Linked DNA regions of Solidesulfovibrio magneticus RS-1. Each later gene encodes a partner of the first gene's protein in a complex. Links are inferred from orthologs where the notes say so. Each region holds a gene or a part of one and is shown in the gene's direction. Other genes may lie near its edges.

Region 1 (8,049 bases):
ACCGCCGCCCTCCAGACGCAGGAAATACAGCGTGATGAAGCGCCCGGAATCGGCCGTGTCCTGCCACAACAGCGTGTTGGCCAGGGTTAATAGCGCCGCCGGGCCGCAGCCGACGCCCTGCCCGCCGCGCAAAAGCGCCCGGCCCGTGGCCATGAACAACGCCGCCGCGATGCCATGCCCGGTGGCGTCGCCGATGATGACGTCGCAGCCGCCGTGGGGCGCTTCGGCAAAGGCGAGGTAATCGAAATAGTCGCCGCCGGTCTCGTCGCAAAAAATGGTCGCCCCGGCCATGTCCAGGCCCGGCAGATGGGGCGGGGCCTTGGGCAGCAGGTTTTGCTGCACTTCCTTGGCTAAAAGCATGTCCTGCTTGAGCCGCATCCGTTCGGCCAGCTTGGGGGCCATGGCGTTAAACGTCGCCGCGAGCTGCCCCAGTTCGTCGCGCCCGCCGGCCGGAGCCCGGGCGTCGAGGTCGCCCTCGGCCAGTTTGCCGGCCGCCACGGTCAGCCCGGTCAGCGGCCGGGTCACGGCCCTGGACCCGAAAAAGGCCAGCACCACCGCCGCGCCGACGCCAAGCAGCGTGATGCCGGCCACCACCGCCATCATGGCCTGGGTGCGTTCCAGGATGGCCGACTCGGCCGAATCGGCCTGATGCAGCACGGCTTGGCGTGGCACCAGCACAAGCAGTCCGGCCGGAGCCTCGGTGAAGGGGCGCAGGGCGGCGAAATAGTCCTCGCCGTCCACGGACAGGGCCACCAAAGCCGGTCTATGGGACTCCATGGCCGCAACCAGGGCGGCTTGGCCGTCGGCGTTGTCGATGGCCAGGGGCATCGGCGTCATCGGCGTTTTCCAGCCCAGCGCCGGGTCCAGGAAGTCGCGGTTGCCGATGAGCTCCAGCCGGCCCGCCTCCAGGCGCACGAAGGAAGCCCGCACCCCGTCGCCCCAGCGGCGCGACAGATCGCTTTCCGGCAACAGCGCCTCCAGGGGCGCATCGACGCCGGCTACGCCGAGAATCTGTCCGTCACGGCCGCGCACCGTACCGGAAACCGTGGCCGTCAGGCGACCCGTGGCGGCATCGACCAGGATGGTCCAGACGAGGTGGTCCGCCTGCATGGCCGCCTGGAACCAGGGGCGGGCGCGGGCGTCATAGCCGGCCGGCATGGGGCCATGGCTCGGGGCCGTGGCCATGACGCCGCCCGGCAGGGCGACGTAGGCCCACAGCAGATTGTCGCCAAGCCGGGCTTGCAGGGTGGCAAACGTCGGGGCCAGGCGGAGCAGGGGCGCGCCGGATGATCGGGTCTGGGCCTCGTCCACGCCGGGCGGGGCGCTCAGCGACGGCGCAAGTCCCGGTTCGGGGGGCTGGGCTGGCGATTCCAAAATCCGGGCCGCGTCCGTGGCCAGCATGGTCTGGCCAAGTTCGAGCAGCAGCCGGTTGTCGCCCACGTCCTCGCCGATGAGGTCCACCATGAGCGCCAGTTCGGCTTCGGCGGCGTGCTTGAAGGACTGGGCGGCCCGGGTCGCCAGTTCGTCGCCCAGAAGTCGGGCCTCGCGCAGGGCGTAGTAGCTGACGGCGACCAGCGGCGGCAGCACTAAGGTCAGCAGGATGATGAGCAGTTTGGCGCGGATGCGCATGGCTACCTCGGCCGCCCGGAAAGGGCGCTTGGCGCGGACGCGCCGTGGGATTATGTAGACGGGGCCGGTCGCCTTGGCAAGGCGGCGTTTTCGAGGCCAAGGCCGTCGGCGTCGCGGCCGTTGTCTTCGCGCCTGGGGCTTGACAAAAGCGGGTCGGACGACTAACGACTCCCCTTCGCCTTGCTCTTCCCGGAGGACAACCGTCCCGGAGGAAGGGCCATGGACCAAAAGGAGGAACCATGCGGAAGTACGAAGCCTTGTTGCTGCTCTCCCCGGAGCTGGCGACGGACAATCGGCAGGAGATCGTCGAGAACCTCAAGGGTGTTCTCGAACGCCAGGGAACCACCATGCTCAGCGTTGACGAGTGGGGCATGAAGGATCTGGCCTATCCGGTGCAGAAAAAGACCCGCGGCCACTACACCCGTTTCGAATTCGCCGCCCCGGCCACGGCCATCGCCGAATTCGAACGCATTGTGCGCATCACCGACGGCGTCATGAAGTTCATCACCGTCAAGCTTGCCGACAAATACGTGCCTGAGGGAGCCTAGCCATGGCCTTTAAGAAAAAGTTCACCCCGAAAAAGAAGTTCTGCCGTTTTTGCGCCAACAAAAACCTGCCCGTTGATTACAAGCGTCCGGACATCCTGAAGGATTTCATCACGGATCGCGGCAAGATCATCGCCCGGCGCATCACCGGCACCTGCGCCAAGTGCCAGCGTCGCCTGACCCTTGAGATCAAGCGCGCCCGCCAGATGGCCCTCTTGTACTACACGGCCACGCACAGCGCCGAACACCTGAAGAAGATGTAAGGTAGGGAAGCCATGGAACTCATTTTGCGCGCGGACGTGGAAAATCTGGGCCGCCTTGGCGACAAAGTCTCGGTCAAGCCCGGCTACGGCCGCAACTATCTGATCCCCCAGGGCCTGGCCATGCTGGCCACGCCAGCCAATCTGCGCCGTTTCGAAAACGAGAGCAAGAAGCTCCAGGCCAAGCGTGACGCCCTGATCGCCGACGCCAAGGGCCTGGCCGACCGTCTGGCCGAAATCGCCATCGTCATCGAAGTGCGTGTGGGCGAAGGCGCCAAGCTCTACGGCTCCGTCACCACCGCCATCATCGCCGACAAGCTGGCCGAACTCGGTTTCGACATCGACCGCAAGAAGATCGTCCTGGCCGAACCCATCCGGTCGCTGGGACACTACGATGTGCCCGTGAAGCTCCTGCCCGAGCTGCGCGGTTCCGTGAAGGTCTCGGTGGTGCGCCAGGGCGGCCCCGAGGACGAGGAAATCGCCGAAGCCGCTCCGGTGGCCGAAGCCCAGGCCGAAGCCGATGGACACTCCACGGAAGAAACCGCGTAACGCCAGAGCCGCCGGCTCGGGAAGCGGCGAACCGCTGACCGGGCAGGCCCTGGAGCGGGTCTCTTCCGACGTCCTGCGAAAAGTTCCCCCCCAGAACCTCGAAGCCGAACAGTCGGTTTTGGGGGGGATTCTCCTCAAAAACGCCACGCTTTTCAATCTCGTCGATGTCATCGGCGAGGACGATTTCTACTCCCCGGCCCACCGCTTCATCTATCAGGCCATCCTCGATCTGGCCCGGCGCAACGCCCCGGTGGACCTCGTGTCCCTGGCCGAAGCCCTGCGCGCCTCGGGCAAGCTCGACGAGGTCGGCGGCCCGGCCTATCTGGCCGAGCTGGCCTCGGCCACGGTCTCGGCCGCCAACGCCGCCCACCACGCCGAGATCGTCCGCGAAAAATCCGTCCAGCGCCGGCTCATCAGCACCGCCGTGGACATCATCAGCAGCTGCTACGAAGGGGCCCAGACCACCGAGCAATTGCTCGACGCCTCCGAGCAGGCCATTTTTTCCATCACCGACTCCAAGGCCACCAAGGGACTCAAGTCCTCCAAGGACATCATCCACAACGTGTTCGAGCAGATCGAACAGCGCATGGAGAACAAGGAACTCGTCACCGGCGTGGCCTCGGGCTACTACCAGTTCGACGAGATGACCGCCGGTCTCCAGCCCTCCGATCTCATCATCGTGGCCGGCCGCCCGTCCATGGGCAAGACCGCCTTTGCCATGAACGTGGCCATGCGCGCCGCCGCCATGTCGGCCATTCCCACGGCCGTTTTTTCCCTGGAAATGTCCATGGAGCAGATCATGCAGCGCATGCTGTGCTGCTGGGGCAAGGTCGATCTGGCCAAGCTGCGCCGGGCGCGCCTTGACGACGAGGACTGGTCGCGGCTCTACGACGCGGCCAACCATCTGTCCGCCTCGCCCATTTTCGTGGACGACACTCCGGCCATCACCACCATGGATCTGCGCGCCCGCTGCCGCCGCCTCAAGGCCGAGCACGGCCTTGGGCTCATCATGGTGGACTACCTCCAGCTCATGCGCGCCTCGCGCCACATCGATTCCCGCGAGCAGGAAATTTCCGACATCTCCCGAAGCCTCAAGGCCCTGGCCAAGGAGCTGCACGTGCCGGTGGTGGCCCTGTCCCAGCTCAACCGCAAGGTCGAGGAGCGCGCCGACAAACGCCCCATGATGTCCGACCTGCGCGAATCCGGGGCCATCGAACAGGACGCCGACGTCATCATCTTTCTCTACCGCGCCGCCGCCTATAAGAAAAAGGAAGAGCTCACCCCCGAGGACAACGTGGCCGAGGTCATCATCGGCAAGCAGCGAAACGGCCCCACGGGCATGGTGAAGCTGCTGTTCCTCAAGGAATCGACGGCGTTCGAGAACCTCTCCGACATCCCGCCCCCGTCCGAATTCGGCATGGGCTGAGTCTTTTTCTCCTCCCGCGACCCTTGAACCCGTGCCCTGCCGAGGGTATAGCCTCGAAGGCACAACACAAGTCACTTAACCCTCCCGTGGAAAGTTTTTAGGGGAGGAGGGGTGTGGGGAGAGACCCCCTTTTTTCAAAAAGGGGGTCCCTCCCCACATTCGCCAGCAAGGAGATGTCGTGGATTGCTACGATGCCGCCGAGGCCCTTTCCCGGCCCGAGATAGCCCAACTGCAGATCGGCCGGCTGCGCCGTTCCCTGGCCCAGGCCGCCAAATCGCCGTTCTACGCCCGCCGTTTCGCCGAGGCCGGGTTTGATCCCGAATCCGTCCACTCCCTGGACGACGTGGGCCGCATCCCGTTTACCACCAAGCAGGACCTGCGCGACAGCTACCCCGACGGCATGTTGGCCCTGCCGCACAGCGAAATGGTGCGGATGCACGCCTCCTCCGGCACCACCGGCACGCCGACCGTCATCTACCACACCCAAAAAGACCTGGACTGGTGGGCCTCGCTCATGGCCCGCTGCATGTACATGGTGGGCTTGCGGCGCACCGACGTTTTCCAGAACATGTCCGGCTACGGGCTTTTCACTGGCGGTCTTGGCATCCACTACGGCGCGGAAAAGCTCGGCTGCCTGACCATTCCGGCCGGGGCCGGCAACAGCCACCGCCAGATCAAGCTCCTCACCGACTTCAAGGTCACGGGCATCCACATCATCCCGTCCTATGCCCTGTATCTGCATTCCATCTTCGCCGAGATCGGCCTTGATCCCCGCGACCTGCCCCTGCGCATCGCGCTCGTCGGGGCCGAACCCTATACGGAAGAAGCCCGGGGTCGCCTCCAGGAACTCTACGGCATCAAGGCCTACAACTCCTACGGCCTATCCGAAATGAACGGGCCGGGTGTGGCCTTCGAGTGCCAGGAGCAAAACGGGATGCATGTCTGGGAGGACGCCTACCTGGCCGAGATCGTCGATCCGGCCACGGGCGAGCCGGTGGCCGAGGGTGAACTCGGCGAACTGGTCATGACCACCCTTGGCCGCGAAGGCATGCCCGTCATCCGCTACCGCACCCGGGACATGACCCGTTTCCTGCCCGGACAGTGCCCCTGCGGCCGGGCCCATCGCCGTATCGACCGCTTGCACGGCCGCTGCGATGACATGCTCATCATAAAGGGCGTCAACATCTTCCCCATGCAGATCGAGCGGGTGCTCATGGCCATGCCCGAGGTGGGCCAGGACTACCAGATCGTGCTGGAGCGCGACGGCTACATCGACAACATCCGGGTGCGGGTGGAAATTCGCGACGAGTTCTTCGTCGAGGACATGCGCCAGCTCGGGGCCTTGCAAAAACGCATCGCCGCCCGGCTTCGCGACGAGATTCTGGTCACGCCCAAGGTGGAGCTGGTGGAGCGCAACAGCTTGCCCAAGACCGAGGGCAAGGCCTCGCGGGTGGTGGACAAGCGGGAGAGCGGGGCGTGAGCCTTGTCGCCCTGGCCGTTTTCCTCCTGGTCCTGCTCGGCTGCCTGACGCTCCACGTCTTTGGCTTGCCGGGAAACTGGGCGCTTTTGGGCCTGGTCATCCTGTGGGACATGTTCCACCCGGAGTTGCACCTGGGATTTGGGTTTTACGCCCTGCTCGTGTGCGTGGCCCTGGCTGGCGAGGCGGTGGAACTCTTTGCCCAGCTTTTCGGGGCCAAACGCTACGGAGCCAGCGGCAAGGGCAACCTGGGCGGCTTTCTGGGAGCCTTTGGCGGGGCGCTGTGCGGCGCGCCGTTTTTCCTGGGCCTTGGGGCTCTTTTCGGGGCCGTTGCCGGGGCGTTTTTCGGCTGTTATATGTTCGAGCGGCTGCATGGCCGCGACGACGCCGAGGCCCGGCGCGCCGCCCTGGGAGCCCTGTACGGCAAGGTCTTTGGCCTCACGGCCAAAGTGGCCTGCGGCGTCGTCATGTGGACGGCCAGCGCCCGGGAACTCTGGCCGGCCTGAGGCTGGCCGCCCGGTTCGGCCATTGTTGCAGGTGACCACAAGATCGTTTTTGCGAAGCATTACGTCCTAACGGCCTTCCGCTCCGAAGGGGAAGCGGATAAAGCGCAGGGAGCGCCATGATCACGACGAGCGATTTTCCCAAATACCGGGGCAAGATGGAGTACGTCTGCCTGGGCTGCCAGGCCCGGTTCGACATCCGCGAACTCTACTACACCTGCCCCCATTGCGGCGGCGTGTTCCTGCTCGAAGACACCACCTTCGACAGCCTCCTCGAATACCCGGCCAGCTACTGGCAGGGGCTTTTCGACAAGCGCGCCTCGTCGCGTTCCACGGCCCTGCGCGGCGTGCTGCGGTTCTACGAACTCATGGCCCCGGTCATGGAGGAACAGGACATCGTCTACCTGGGCGAGGGCCACACGCCCATCGTTGCCGCCAACGCCGCCCTGGCCGAGCTGGTCGGCGTGCCGTTCGCCTATAAAAACGACGGCCAAAACCCCAGCGCCTCCTTCAAGGACCGGGGCATGGCCTGCGCGTTCAGCTATTTGAAACATCTGGTGCGGGTCAATGGCTGGGATTCGGTGCTGACCGTGTGCGCCTCCACCGGCGACACCTCGGCCGCCGCCGCGCTCTACGCCGCCTATGTCGGCGGCCCCATCAAGTCCGTGGTCATCCTGCCCAAGGGCAAGGTGACCCCCCAGCAGTTGGCCCAGCCCCTGGGCAGCGGGGCCACGGTCATCGAAGTGCCCGGCGTCTTTGACGATTGCATGAAGGTCGTCGAGCATCTGGCCGACAACTACCGCGTGGCGCTGCTCAATTCCAAAAACGCCTGGCGCATCCTCGGCCAGGAATCCTACGCCTTCGAAGTGGCCCAGTGGTACGGCTGGGACACCTACCGCAAATGCGTGTTCGTGCCCATCGGCAACGCCGGCAACGTCACGGCCATCATGGGCGGCTTTTTAAAGCTCAAAAAGCTCGGCATCATCCGCTCCCTGCCGCGCATCTTCGGTGTGCAGTCCCACCACGCCGACCCGGTTTTCCAGTATTATGATGAGGCCGATCCGGCCAAGCGCGAGTTTAGGGCCGTGCCCGTCACCCCCAGCGCCGCCCAGGCGGCCATGATCGGCAACCCGGTTTCGTTTCCGCGCGTGGCCCATTTCGCCAAGGAATACGAAAAGATCGGCGGCCCCGGCAGCTTCCAGGTGGTGCAGGTCACCGAGCAGGCCATCGTCGAAGGCATGCTTCTGGCCAACCGCCACGGCCACATCAGCTGCACCCAGGGCGGCGAATGCCTGGCCGGCCTGCAAAAGGCCAAGGAGCTTGGGCTCATCGAAGCCTCCGAAGAAGCCATCCTCGACGCCACCGCCCACCACCTCAAATTCATCGGCTTCCAGGAAATGTACTTCGAGGACAGCTTCCCCGCCGCCTACGGCGTCAAGGCCGACCCCAAGTACGTCAACCGGCCGCGCTCCATCATGACCGACGCCGACAAGGCGGCGCTCACTCCCGAAGACTACACCGCCAAGGCCGCCTCGGCCATTGTCGAAAGCTTGGGCCTGGCGCGTAAATGATGAGAACGTAAGAAGAAGATGCCTCCGGCGGCCGGGAGGGGGTTACCCCCTCCCGGACCCTCCCAGTTAGGGGGCGCGTTTTTCGCCAG
Region 2 (5,484 bases), 690 kb from region 1 along the record:
TACCGCGAGGGAATTTTTCAAAGAGGGGGTGATGTGAATGCCCGGTGTCTACCTTGAGGAGTCCGACAACTTTGACGTGGCCCTGCGCCGCTTCAAGAAGCAGGTCGAAAAATCCGGGATTCTCTCCGAGCTGAAGAAACGTCAGCACTTTGAGAAACCCAGCGTCATGCGCAAGAAGAAGAAGGCCGCCGCTCGCAAGCGGTTGCTCAAGAAAATGCGCAAAATCAACATGATGTAATGAATCTCATAGCCCGTATCGAATCCGACTACCTGGCTTCCATGAAGGCCAGGGACGAGTTGACCCTCGGTGTCTTGCGGATGCTTAAGTCAGCCGCGAAAAACCGTCAGGTCGAACTGCGACGCCCTTTGACCGAGGACGAGTATTGCGACGTCCTGGCCAAGCAGGCCAAGCAGCGCCGGGAGTCCATCGAACAGTTCGCCAAGGCGAACCGGGCTGATCTTGTCGAAAAAGAGGAGCGGGAGCTGGGCGTTTTGCTCGCCTATCTTCCCGCTCCCTTGACCGACGACGAGCTTGCCGCCGCCGTCAACGCCGCCGTGACCGACCTTGCCGCCGCCTCCATGAAGGACATGGGGAAGGTCGTGCAGGCGGTGCTGGCCGCTCACAAGGGGCGGGTCGACGGCAAGCGGGTCAGCGACGCCGTCAAGGCGCGCCTCGCTTCCTGACCTCCCCGAATCCACATTTTCTTATGGAATCCAGAACTCTTTCGTTGCTGGAGTTTCCGAAGGTTTTGGACCGGTTGGCCGGCTATGCCGCCTCGGAACCGGCCGCCGCCGCCTGTCGGGCCCTTGGGCCCATGGGCGATGCCGCGCGTTTGGCCACGGAACAGCGAAAGCTCGTCGAGGCCCTTGAGCTGCGCCGCGACCGGGCCTTCGAATTCACCGCTTTTCCCGACATCGAGCCGCTTTTCGCCGTACTCGAAAGCGAACGCCGGGTCCTGGACCTCGATGCGCTGGTCGCTCTTTCCCACGTGCTGTCGCGGGTGGCCGCCCTGCGCGAAGCCCTGGGCCGCGAAGAGGGCGACTCCGTACTCGGCGCTATCGTCTACCGCACGCCCTGGGCCAAGAAGACCCAGGCCGCCCTGGCCCGTTGCCTGGGCCCGGACGGACGCCTCAAGGACGAAAGCTCGCCCGAGCTTTTCTCCGTGCGCCAGGAAATCCGCTCCATCCACCAGACCATCCTGACCAAGGTCAAGGAGTTCATCTCCGAGCGCGAGCTGGGGCCGCTTTTGCAGGACGATTACGTCACCATCTCCTCGGACCGCTACGTCCTGCCGCTGCGGGCCAATTTCAAGGGCCGCCTGCCCGGCGTCATCCACGACTATTCCCAGACCGGGGAAACCATCTACGTGGAGCCCTTTTTCCTGGTGGAGATCAACAATCGCCTCCAGGAACTCAAAAACGAGGAGCGCGAGGCCGAGGCCCGGGTCATGGCCTTTTTGACCGGCCTGGCCCGGGACGAGCGCCGGGAAGTGGCGGCCTCCTACCGCCTGCTCGTGGATTGCGACGTGCTGTGGGCCAAGGCCGCCTTGTGCGATGCCTTTGGTGGCACGCTGCCCGAGGTCGCCCAGGGCCGGGCCGTGCGCCTGCTCGCCGCCCGCCATCCCCTGCTGGCCCTGGCCGGCCCGGATTCCGCCGTGGCCCAGGACCTGGAACTGGCCCCCGACCAACGGGCGCTTATCGTCACTGGGGCCAACGCCGGCGGCAAGACCGTCTGTTTGAAGACCTTGGGGCTTCTGGCCGCCATGGCCCTGTCGGGGTTGCCCGTGCCGGCCGGGGAGGGCAGCAGCCTGCCCTTTTTCGCCAAGATTTTCGTCTTTCTCGGCGACGAGCAAAGCCTTGAGGACCATTTGTCCACCTTCACGGCCCAGATCCGCCACCTCTCGCGCGTCTGGCCGGACATCGACGCGGACACGCTGGTGCTCCTTGACGAATTCGGGGCCGGCACCGACCCGTCCCAGGGCGCGGCCTTGGCCCAGGCCGTGGTGGACGGTCTCCTTGACCGGGGGGCCTATCTGGCCGCCGCCACCCACTTTCCGGCGCTCAAGGCCTACGGTCTGTCCCGGGAAGGCGTGCGCGCCGCCTGCATGCTCTTTGATCCGGCCACCAAAAAGCCGCTCTACCGTCTGGCCTACGATCAGGTCGGGGCGTCCATCGCCCTGGACGTGGCCCGGGAGCACGGCCTGCCCGAGGACATCCTGGAGCGGGCCAACCGCTATCTGCTCCTGGACGGCAACGACACCGGACTGGTGTTCGACCGCTTAAATGACCTGGCCTTGCGTCGCGAACACGAGCTGGAGGCCATTGCCGCCAAGCGGCTGGCCGAAGAAGGCAAGATTCAAAAGCTCAAGGACAACTTGAAGAAAGCTCAGGACAAGCTGGTGGAGGAAATCCGCGAGCTGTCCCGCGACATCGTGCGTCGCCACGAGGCCGGACGCCTGGGACGTAAGGAAGCGCAAAAGGCCCTTGCCGATGTTCGCAAAAGACTTATTGATGAAAGCAACGAATTGACCGGGGGACCCGGAGGCGAGGCCGCGGCTGTGGCCTTCGACCTGTCCGTCGTGGCTCCTGGCGATTCGGTTCAGGTGACAAGCTGGAACAAAATCGGCGTGGTGCGGGAAAAAGACCTCAAGCGTCAGGCCGCCAAGGTCGATATTGGCGGCGTGAGCCTGTGGGTGAACGTGGCTGATCTGGCCCCGGCCGCCGGCAAACCGGCCAAGGCCGGGGGCGGTGCGGTGGTGACGCCGACAGCCTCGGAGGCCAAGGGGCTGGGGTTGGTGGTCGATTTGCGGGGAATGCGCGCCGACGTGGCTGAGAGCGAGCTTTTGGCCTTTGTCGACAATGCGCTGCTGCGCGGGCACGGCGAGCTGGAGGTCATCCACGGTCGGGGCACCGGGGCGCTTAGGCGTGAGGTGCATCGGATGCTGAAGGACCATCCCCAGGTCGCGTCCTTTGCCATCGCTCCCGAGGATCGGGGCGGCGACGGCATGACCATGGTGACGCTCAAATAAGCGTCGGCATTTTTTGTTCGCTTCGCCGGCGGGAGCGAGCAACCCTTGGGCGGCCCCGGGCCGCTTGCAACGTTTGTCTGGCCGGGTGCGATGAAAAATGATTCCGGGGCCGTGGCGGCGGTCAAGGCCCGGGCCAACATCGCCGAAATCGTGGGGCGTTATGTGACCCTGCGGCCGGTCGGCAGCCGGCTGGTGGGGCCTTGTCCGTTTCACCAGGAGACCAAGGGGTCGTTTAACGTACATCCCGACAAAGGCTTTTTCCACTGTTTCGGATGCCAGGCCTCGGGGGACGTGATTGATTTTTTTTGCCGCATAAACGGCCTGGAGTTTCGTGAAGGGCTGGAGCGGCTGGCAGCCGAAGTGGGAGTCGATCTCGGCCGGGCGCGCAGCGACCCGCGCGCGGCGGCCAAGAAGCGCGAACGCGACGCTTGCCTAGCCATGCACGAGCTGGCTGACCGGTATTTCCGCCACTTGCTTGGCCGGGACGAAGGCCGGGTGGCCCGGGAGTACCTGGAAAGGCGCGGGGTCAGCGCCGAGATGATCGAGCGGTTTTCCCTGGGCGTGAGCCCCGAGGGCTGGCAGGGCCTGCAAACCGTGCTGCGCGGCAGGGGCTTTGACGACGATTCGGCCATCATCGCGGGCCTTTTGACCCAGGGCAAGAACGGGCGCACATGGGACCGGTTTCGCGGCCGGCTCATGTTTCCCATCCGCGACGGCGGCGGCCGGGTCATCGCCTTTGGCGGCCGGGTCATGGGCGAGGGCGATCCGAAGTATCTCAACAGCGCCGAAACCCCCATCTATACCAAGGGGCAGCATCTTTACGGACTCTACGAAGCCAGGCCGGTCATGGCCAAGACCCGGCGGGCGCTTTTGAGCGAGGGCTATCTCGACGTCATCACCCTGCACCAGTTCGGCTACGGCGAGGCCTGCGGGGTGCTGGGAACGGCCATGACCCATGAGCAGGCCAAGCGCCTAAGCGGGTTCGCCCCCCGGGTCGATCTGGTCTTTGACGGCGACGCGCCTGGGCGCAAGGCGGCCTTGCGGGCGGCCCAGATGCTTTTGACCCTTGGCGGAGCCTGCCGGGTAGTGCCCCTGCCCGACGGCGAGGACGTGGACAGCCTGCTTCATGCCCAGGGGCGCGACGGATTCGAAGCCTGTCTGGAACGGGCCGAAGACGGACTCAATTTCTGTCTGCGCATGGTGCGCGAGAGCTACGCCCCCCGGGAGATCGTGGCCTGGGCCGGGGAGTTTTTGGGGGGCCTGGCCGACGAGGGCCTGCGGGCGCTGTTTATTCCGCGCGTGGCCTCGGGGCTGGGGCTGGCCGAGGCCGAACTGCGACGGCTGCTTTCCCGACCGGCCAAGAGGCCGGCCCCCGGGCCACGGCCGGGCGAGACGGCCGCGCCGCGCCAGCCGGCCTGGGAGCTGGCCCCGCGCGACGCACAGATTTTGTCGTTTGTCGTGCGCCGGCCGGACTATGCGGCGCACCTTGCCGGAGCCGGGGCGGGCGAGCTTTTGGGCAACGCCGACGCCCGGCTGTTTTTCGCCAGATTGGCCGGATTGGTTTCGGACGAGGCCGAGGCGCGCCTGACCGAGCCCGAAACCGCCTTTTGGGCCAAGGCGCAGATGGAACCGCCCGTGTCCGACGAGGACGCGGCGGCGTTTTTCGAGGAACTTTGCGTATTTCTCCATGAGGCGCGGGAGAGCGACCGGCGGCGGTCCGTCATGGACGCCATCCGTCTGGCCCAGCAACGGGGAGACAGCGAGGAAGCCCTGCGGCTACTCGGGGAACTGCAAGCCCTTTCCGGGAGGGGAGATGAGTAATCTCAAAGAGATCCAACAGATCAAAAGCCTCATCATCAAAGGCAAGCAAAAAGGCTTTCTCACCTTCGACGAGGTGAACAAGGCCCTGCCTTCCGAGGTGAACAACCCCGAGCAGCTCGAAGAGGTCATTGCCATCTTCGATCAGCTCGACATCAACCTCGTGGACACCGACAAGGACGGCCGCAAGATCGAAGTGGCCGCCGCCGAGCCAGACGACGCCCCGGACGCCGATCTGGAACTGACCGAAAGCGAGGATTCCCTCGACTATTCGTCCCGCAGCACCGACCCGGTGCGCATGTACTTGCGCGAGATGGGCGCTGTGCCGCTGCTCGACCGCGAGGGCGAGGTGGTCATCGCCAAGAAGATCGAGAACGGCGAAATGGAAGTCCTCTACGCCCTGGTGGAAGTGCCGGTGGCCGTGGAAGAGCTCATCCAGGTCGGCGAGGACCTCAAGATCGGCCGTATCAAGCTCAAGGACGTGGTCAAGACCATCGAGGAAGACGATCCTTCCGAGGATGAGATGAACCAGCGCCAGCGGGTCATCTTCCTCCTTGAAGAGGTCAAGACGTCGTTTCGCAAGAAACGCAAGGTGTACTCGAAGTTCGACCAGTGCGCCTGCGTGGACAAGCGGGTG

The links. The genes of interacting proteins can lie anywhere in the genome.
Region 2: the proteins of dnaB (region 1) and dnaG are in contact, whole or in part, in a crystal structure (PDB 2R6A), measured with the Geobacillus stearothermophilus proteins. The link is inferred for Solidesulfovibrio magneticus RS-1 from one-to-one orthologs. Residues at the interface, in WP_033016901.1 of Geobacillus stearothermophilus: Ser13, Glu15, Ala16, Gln18, Glu91, Leu92, Asp94, Ala95, Val96, Pro97, Thr98, Ala99, Ala100, Asn101, Tyr104, Tyr105, Ile108; in WP_049624496.1 of Geobacillus stearothermophilus: Lys456, Leu457, Leu458, Pro459, Ala460, Asn463, Ala464, Leu467, Leu535, Leu536, Ile537, Ala538, Gln544, Glu545, Asp548, Tyr549, His552.

What each region holds. Positions count from the first base shown.
Region 1 is NC_012796.1:3,019,142-3,027,190, reverse strand. Bases 2,193-5,181 are described here. They hold dnaB (replicative DNA helicase), read left to right. Parts: upstream 2,193-2,954; coding sequence 2,955-4,409; downstream 4,410-5,181. Other genes in these bases: DMR_RS12930 (phenylacetate--CoA ligase family protein), read left to right, coding at 4,588-5,181; rplI (50S ribosomal protein L9), read left to right, coding at 2,450-2,983; rpsR (30S ribosomal protein S18), read left to right, coding at 2,193-2,437. Outside these bases: DMR_RS12955 (SpoIIE family protein phosphatase), read right to left, coding at 1-1,629; rpsF (30S ribosomal protein S6), read left to right, coding at 1,869-2,177; more of rpsR, read left to right, coding at 2,180-2,192; more of DMR_RS12930, read left to right, coding at 5,182-5,889; DMR_RS12925 (DUF456 domain-containing protein), read left to right, coding at 5,886-6,392; thrC (threonine synthase), read left to right, coding at 6,509-7,960. UniProt on the Escherichia coli protein: The main replicative DNA helicase, it participates in initiation and elongation during chromosome replication. Travels ahead of the DNA replisome, separating dsDNA into templates for DNA synthesis.
Region 2 is NC_012796.1:2,333,236-2,338,719, forward strand. What follows is about bases 2,531-5,484. They hold dnaG (DNA primase), read left to right. Parts: upstream 2,531-3,119; coding sequence 3,120-4,850; downstream 4,851-5,484. Other genes in these bases: DMR_RS09790 (endonuclease MutS2), read left to right, coding at 2,531-3,029; rpoD (RNA polymerase sigma factor RpoD), read left to right, coding at 4,843-5,484. Also shown: rpsU (30S ribosomal protein S21), read left to right, coding at 38-238; DMR_RS09785 (GatB/YqeY domain-containing protein), read left to right, coding at 238-684; more of DMR_RS09790, read left to right, coding at 708-2,530. UniProt on the Escherichia coli protein: RNA polymerase that catalyzes the synthesis of short RNA molecules used as primers for DNA polymerase during DNA replication.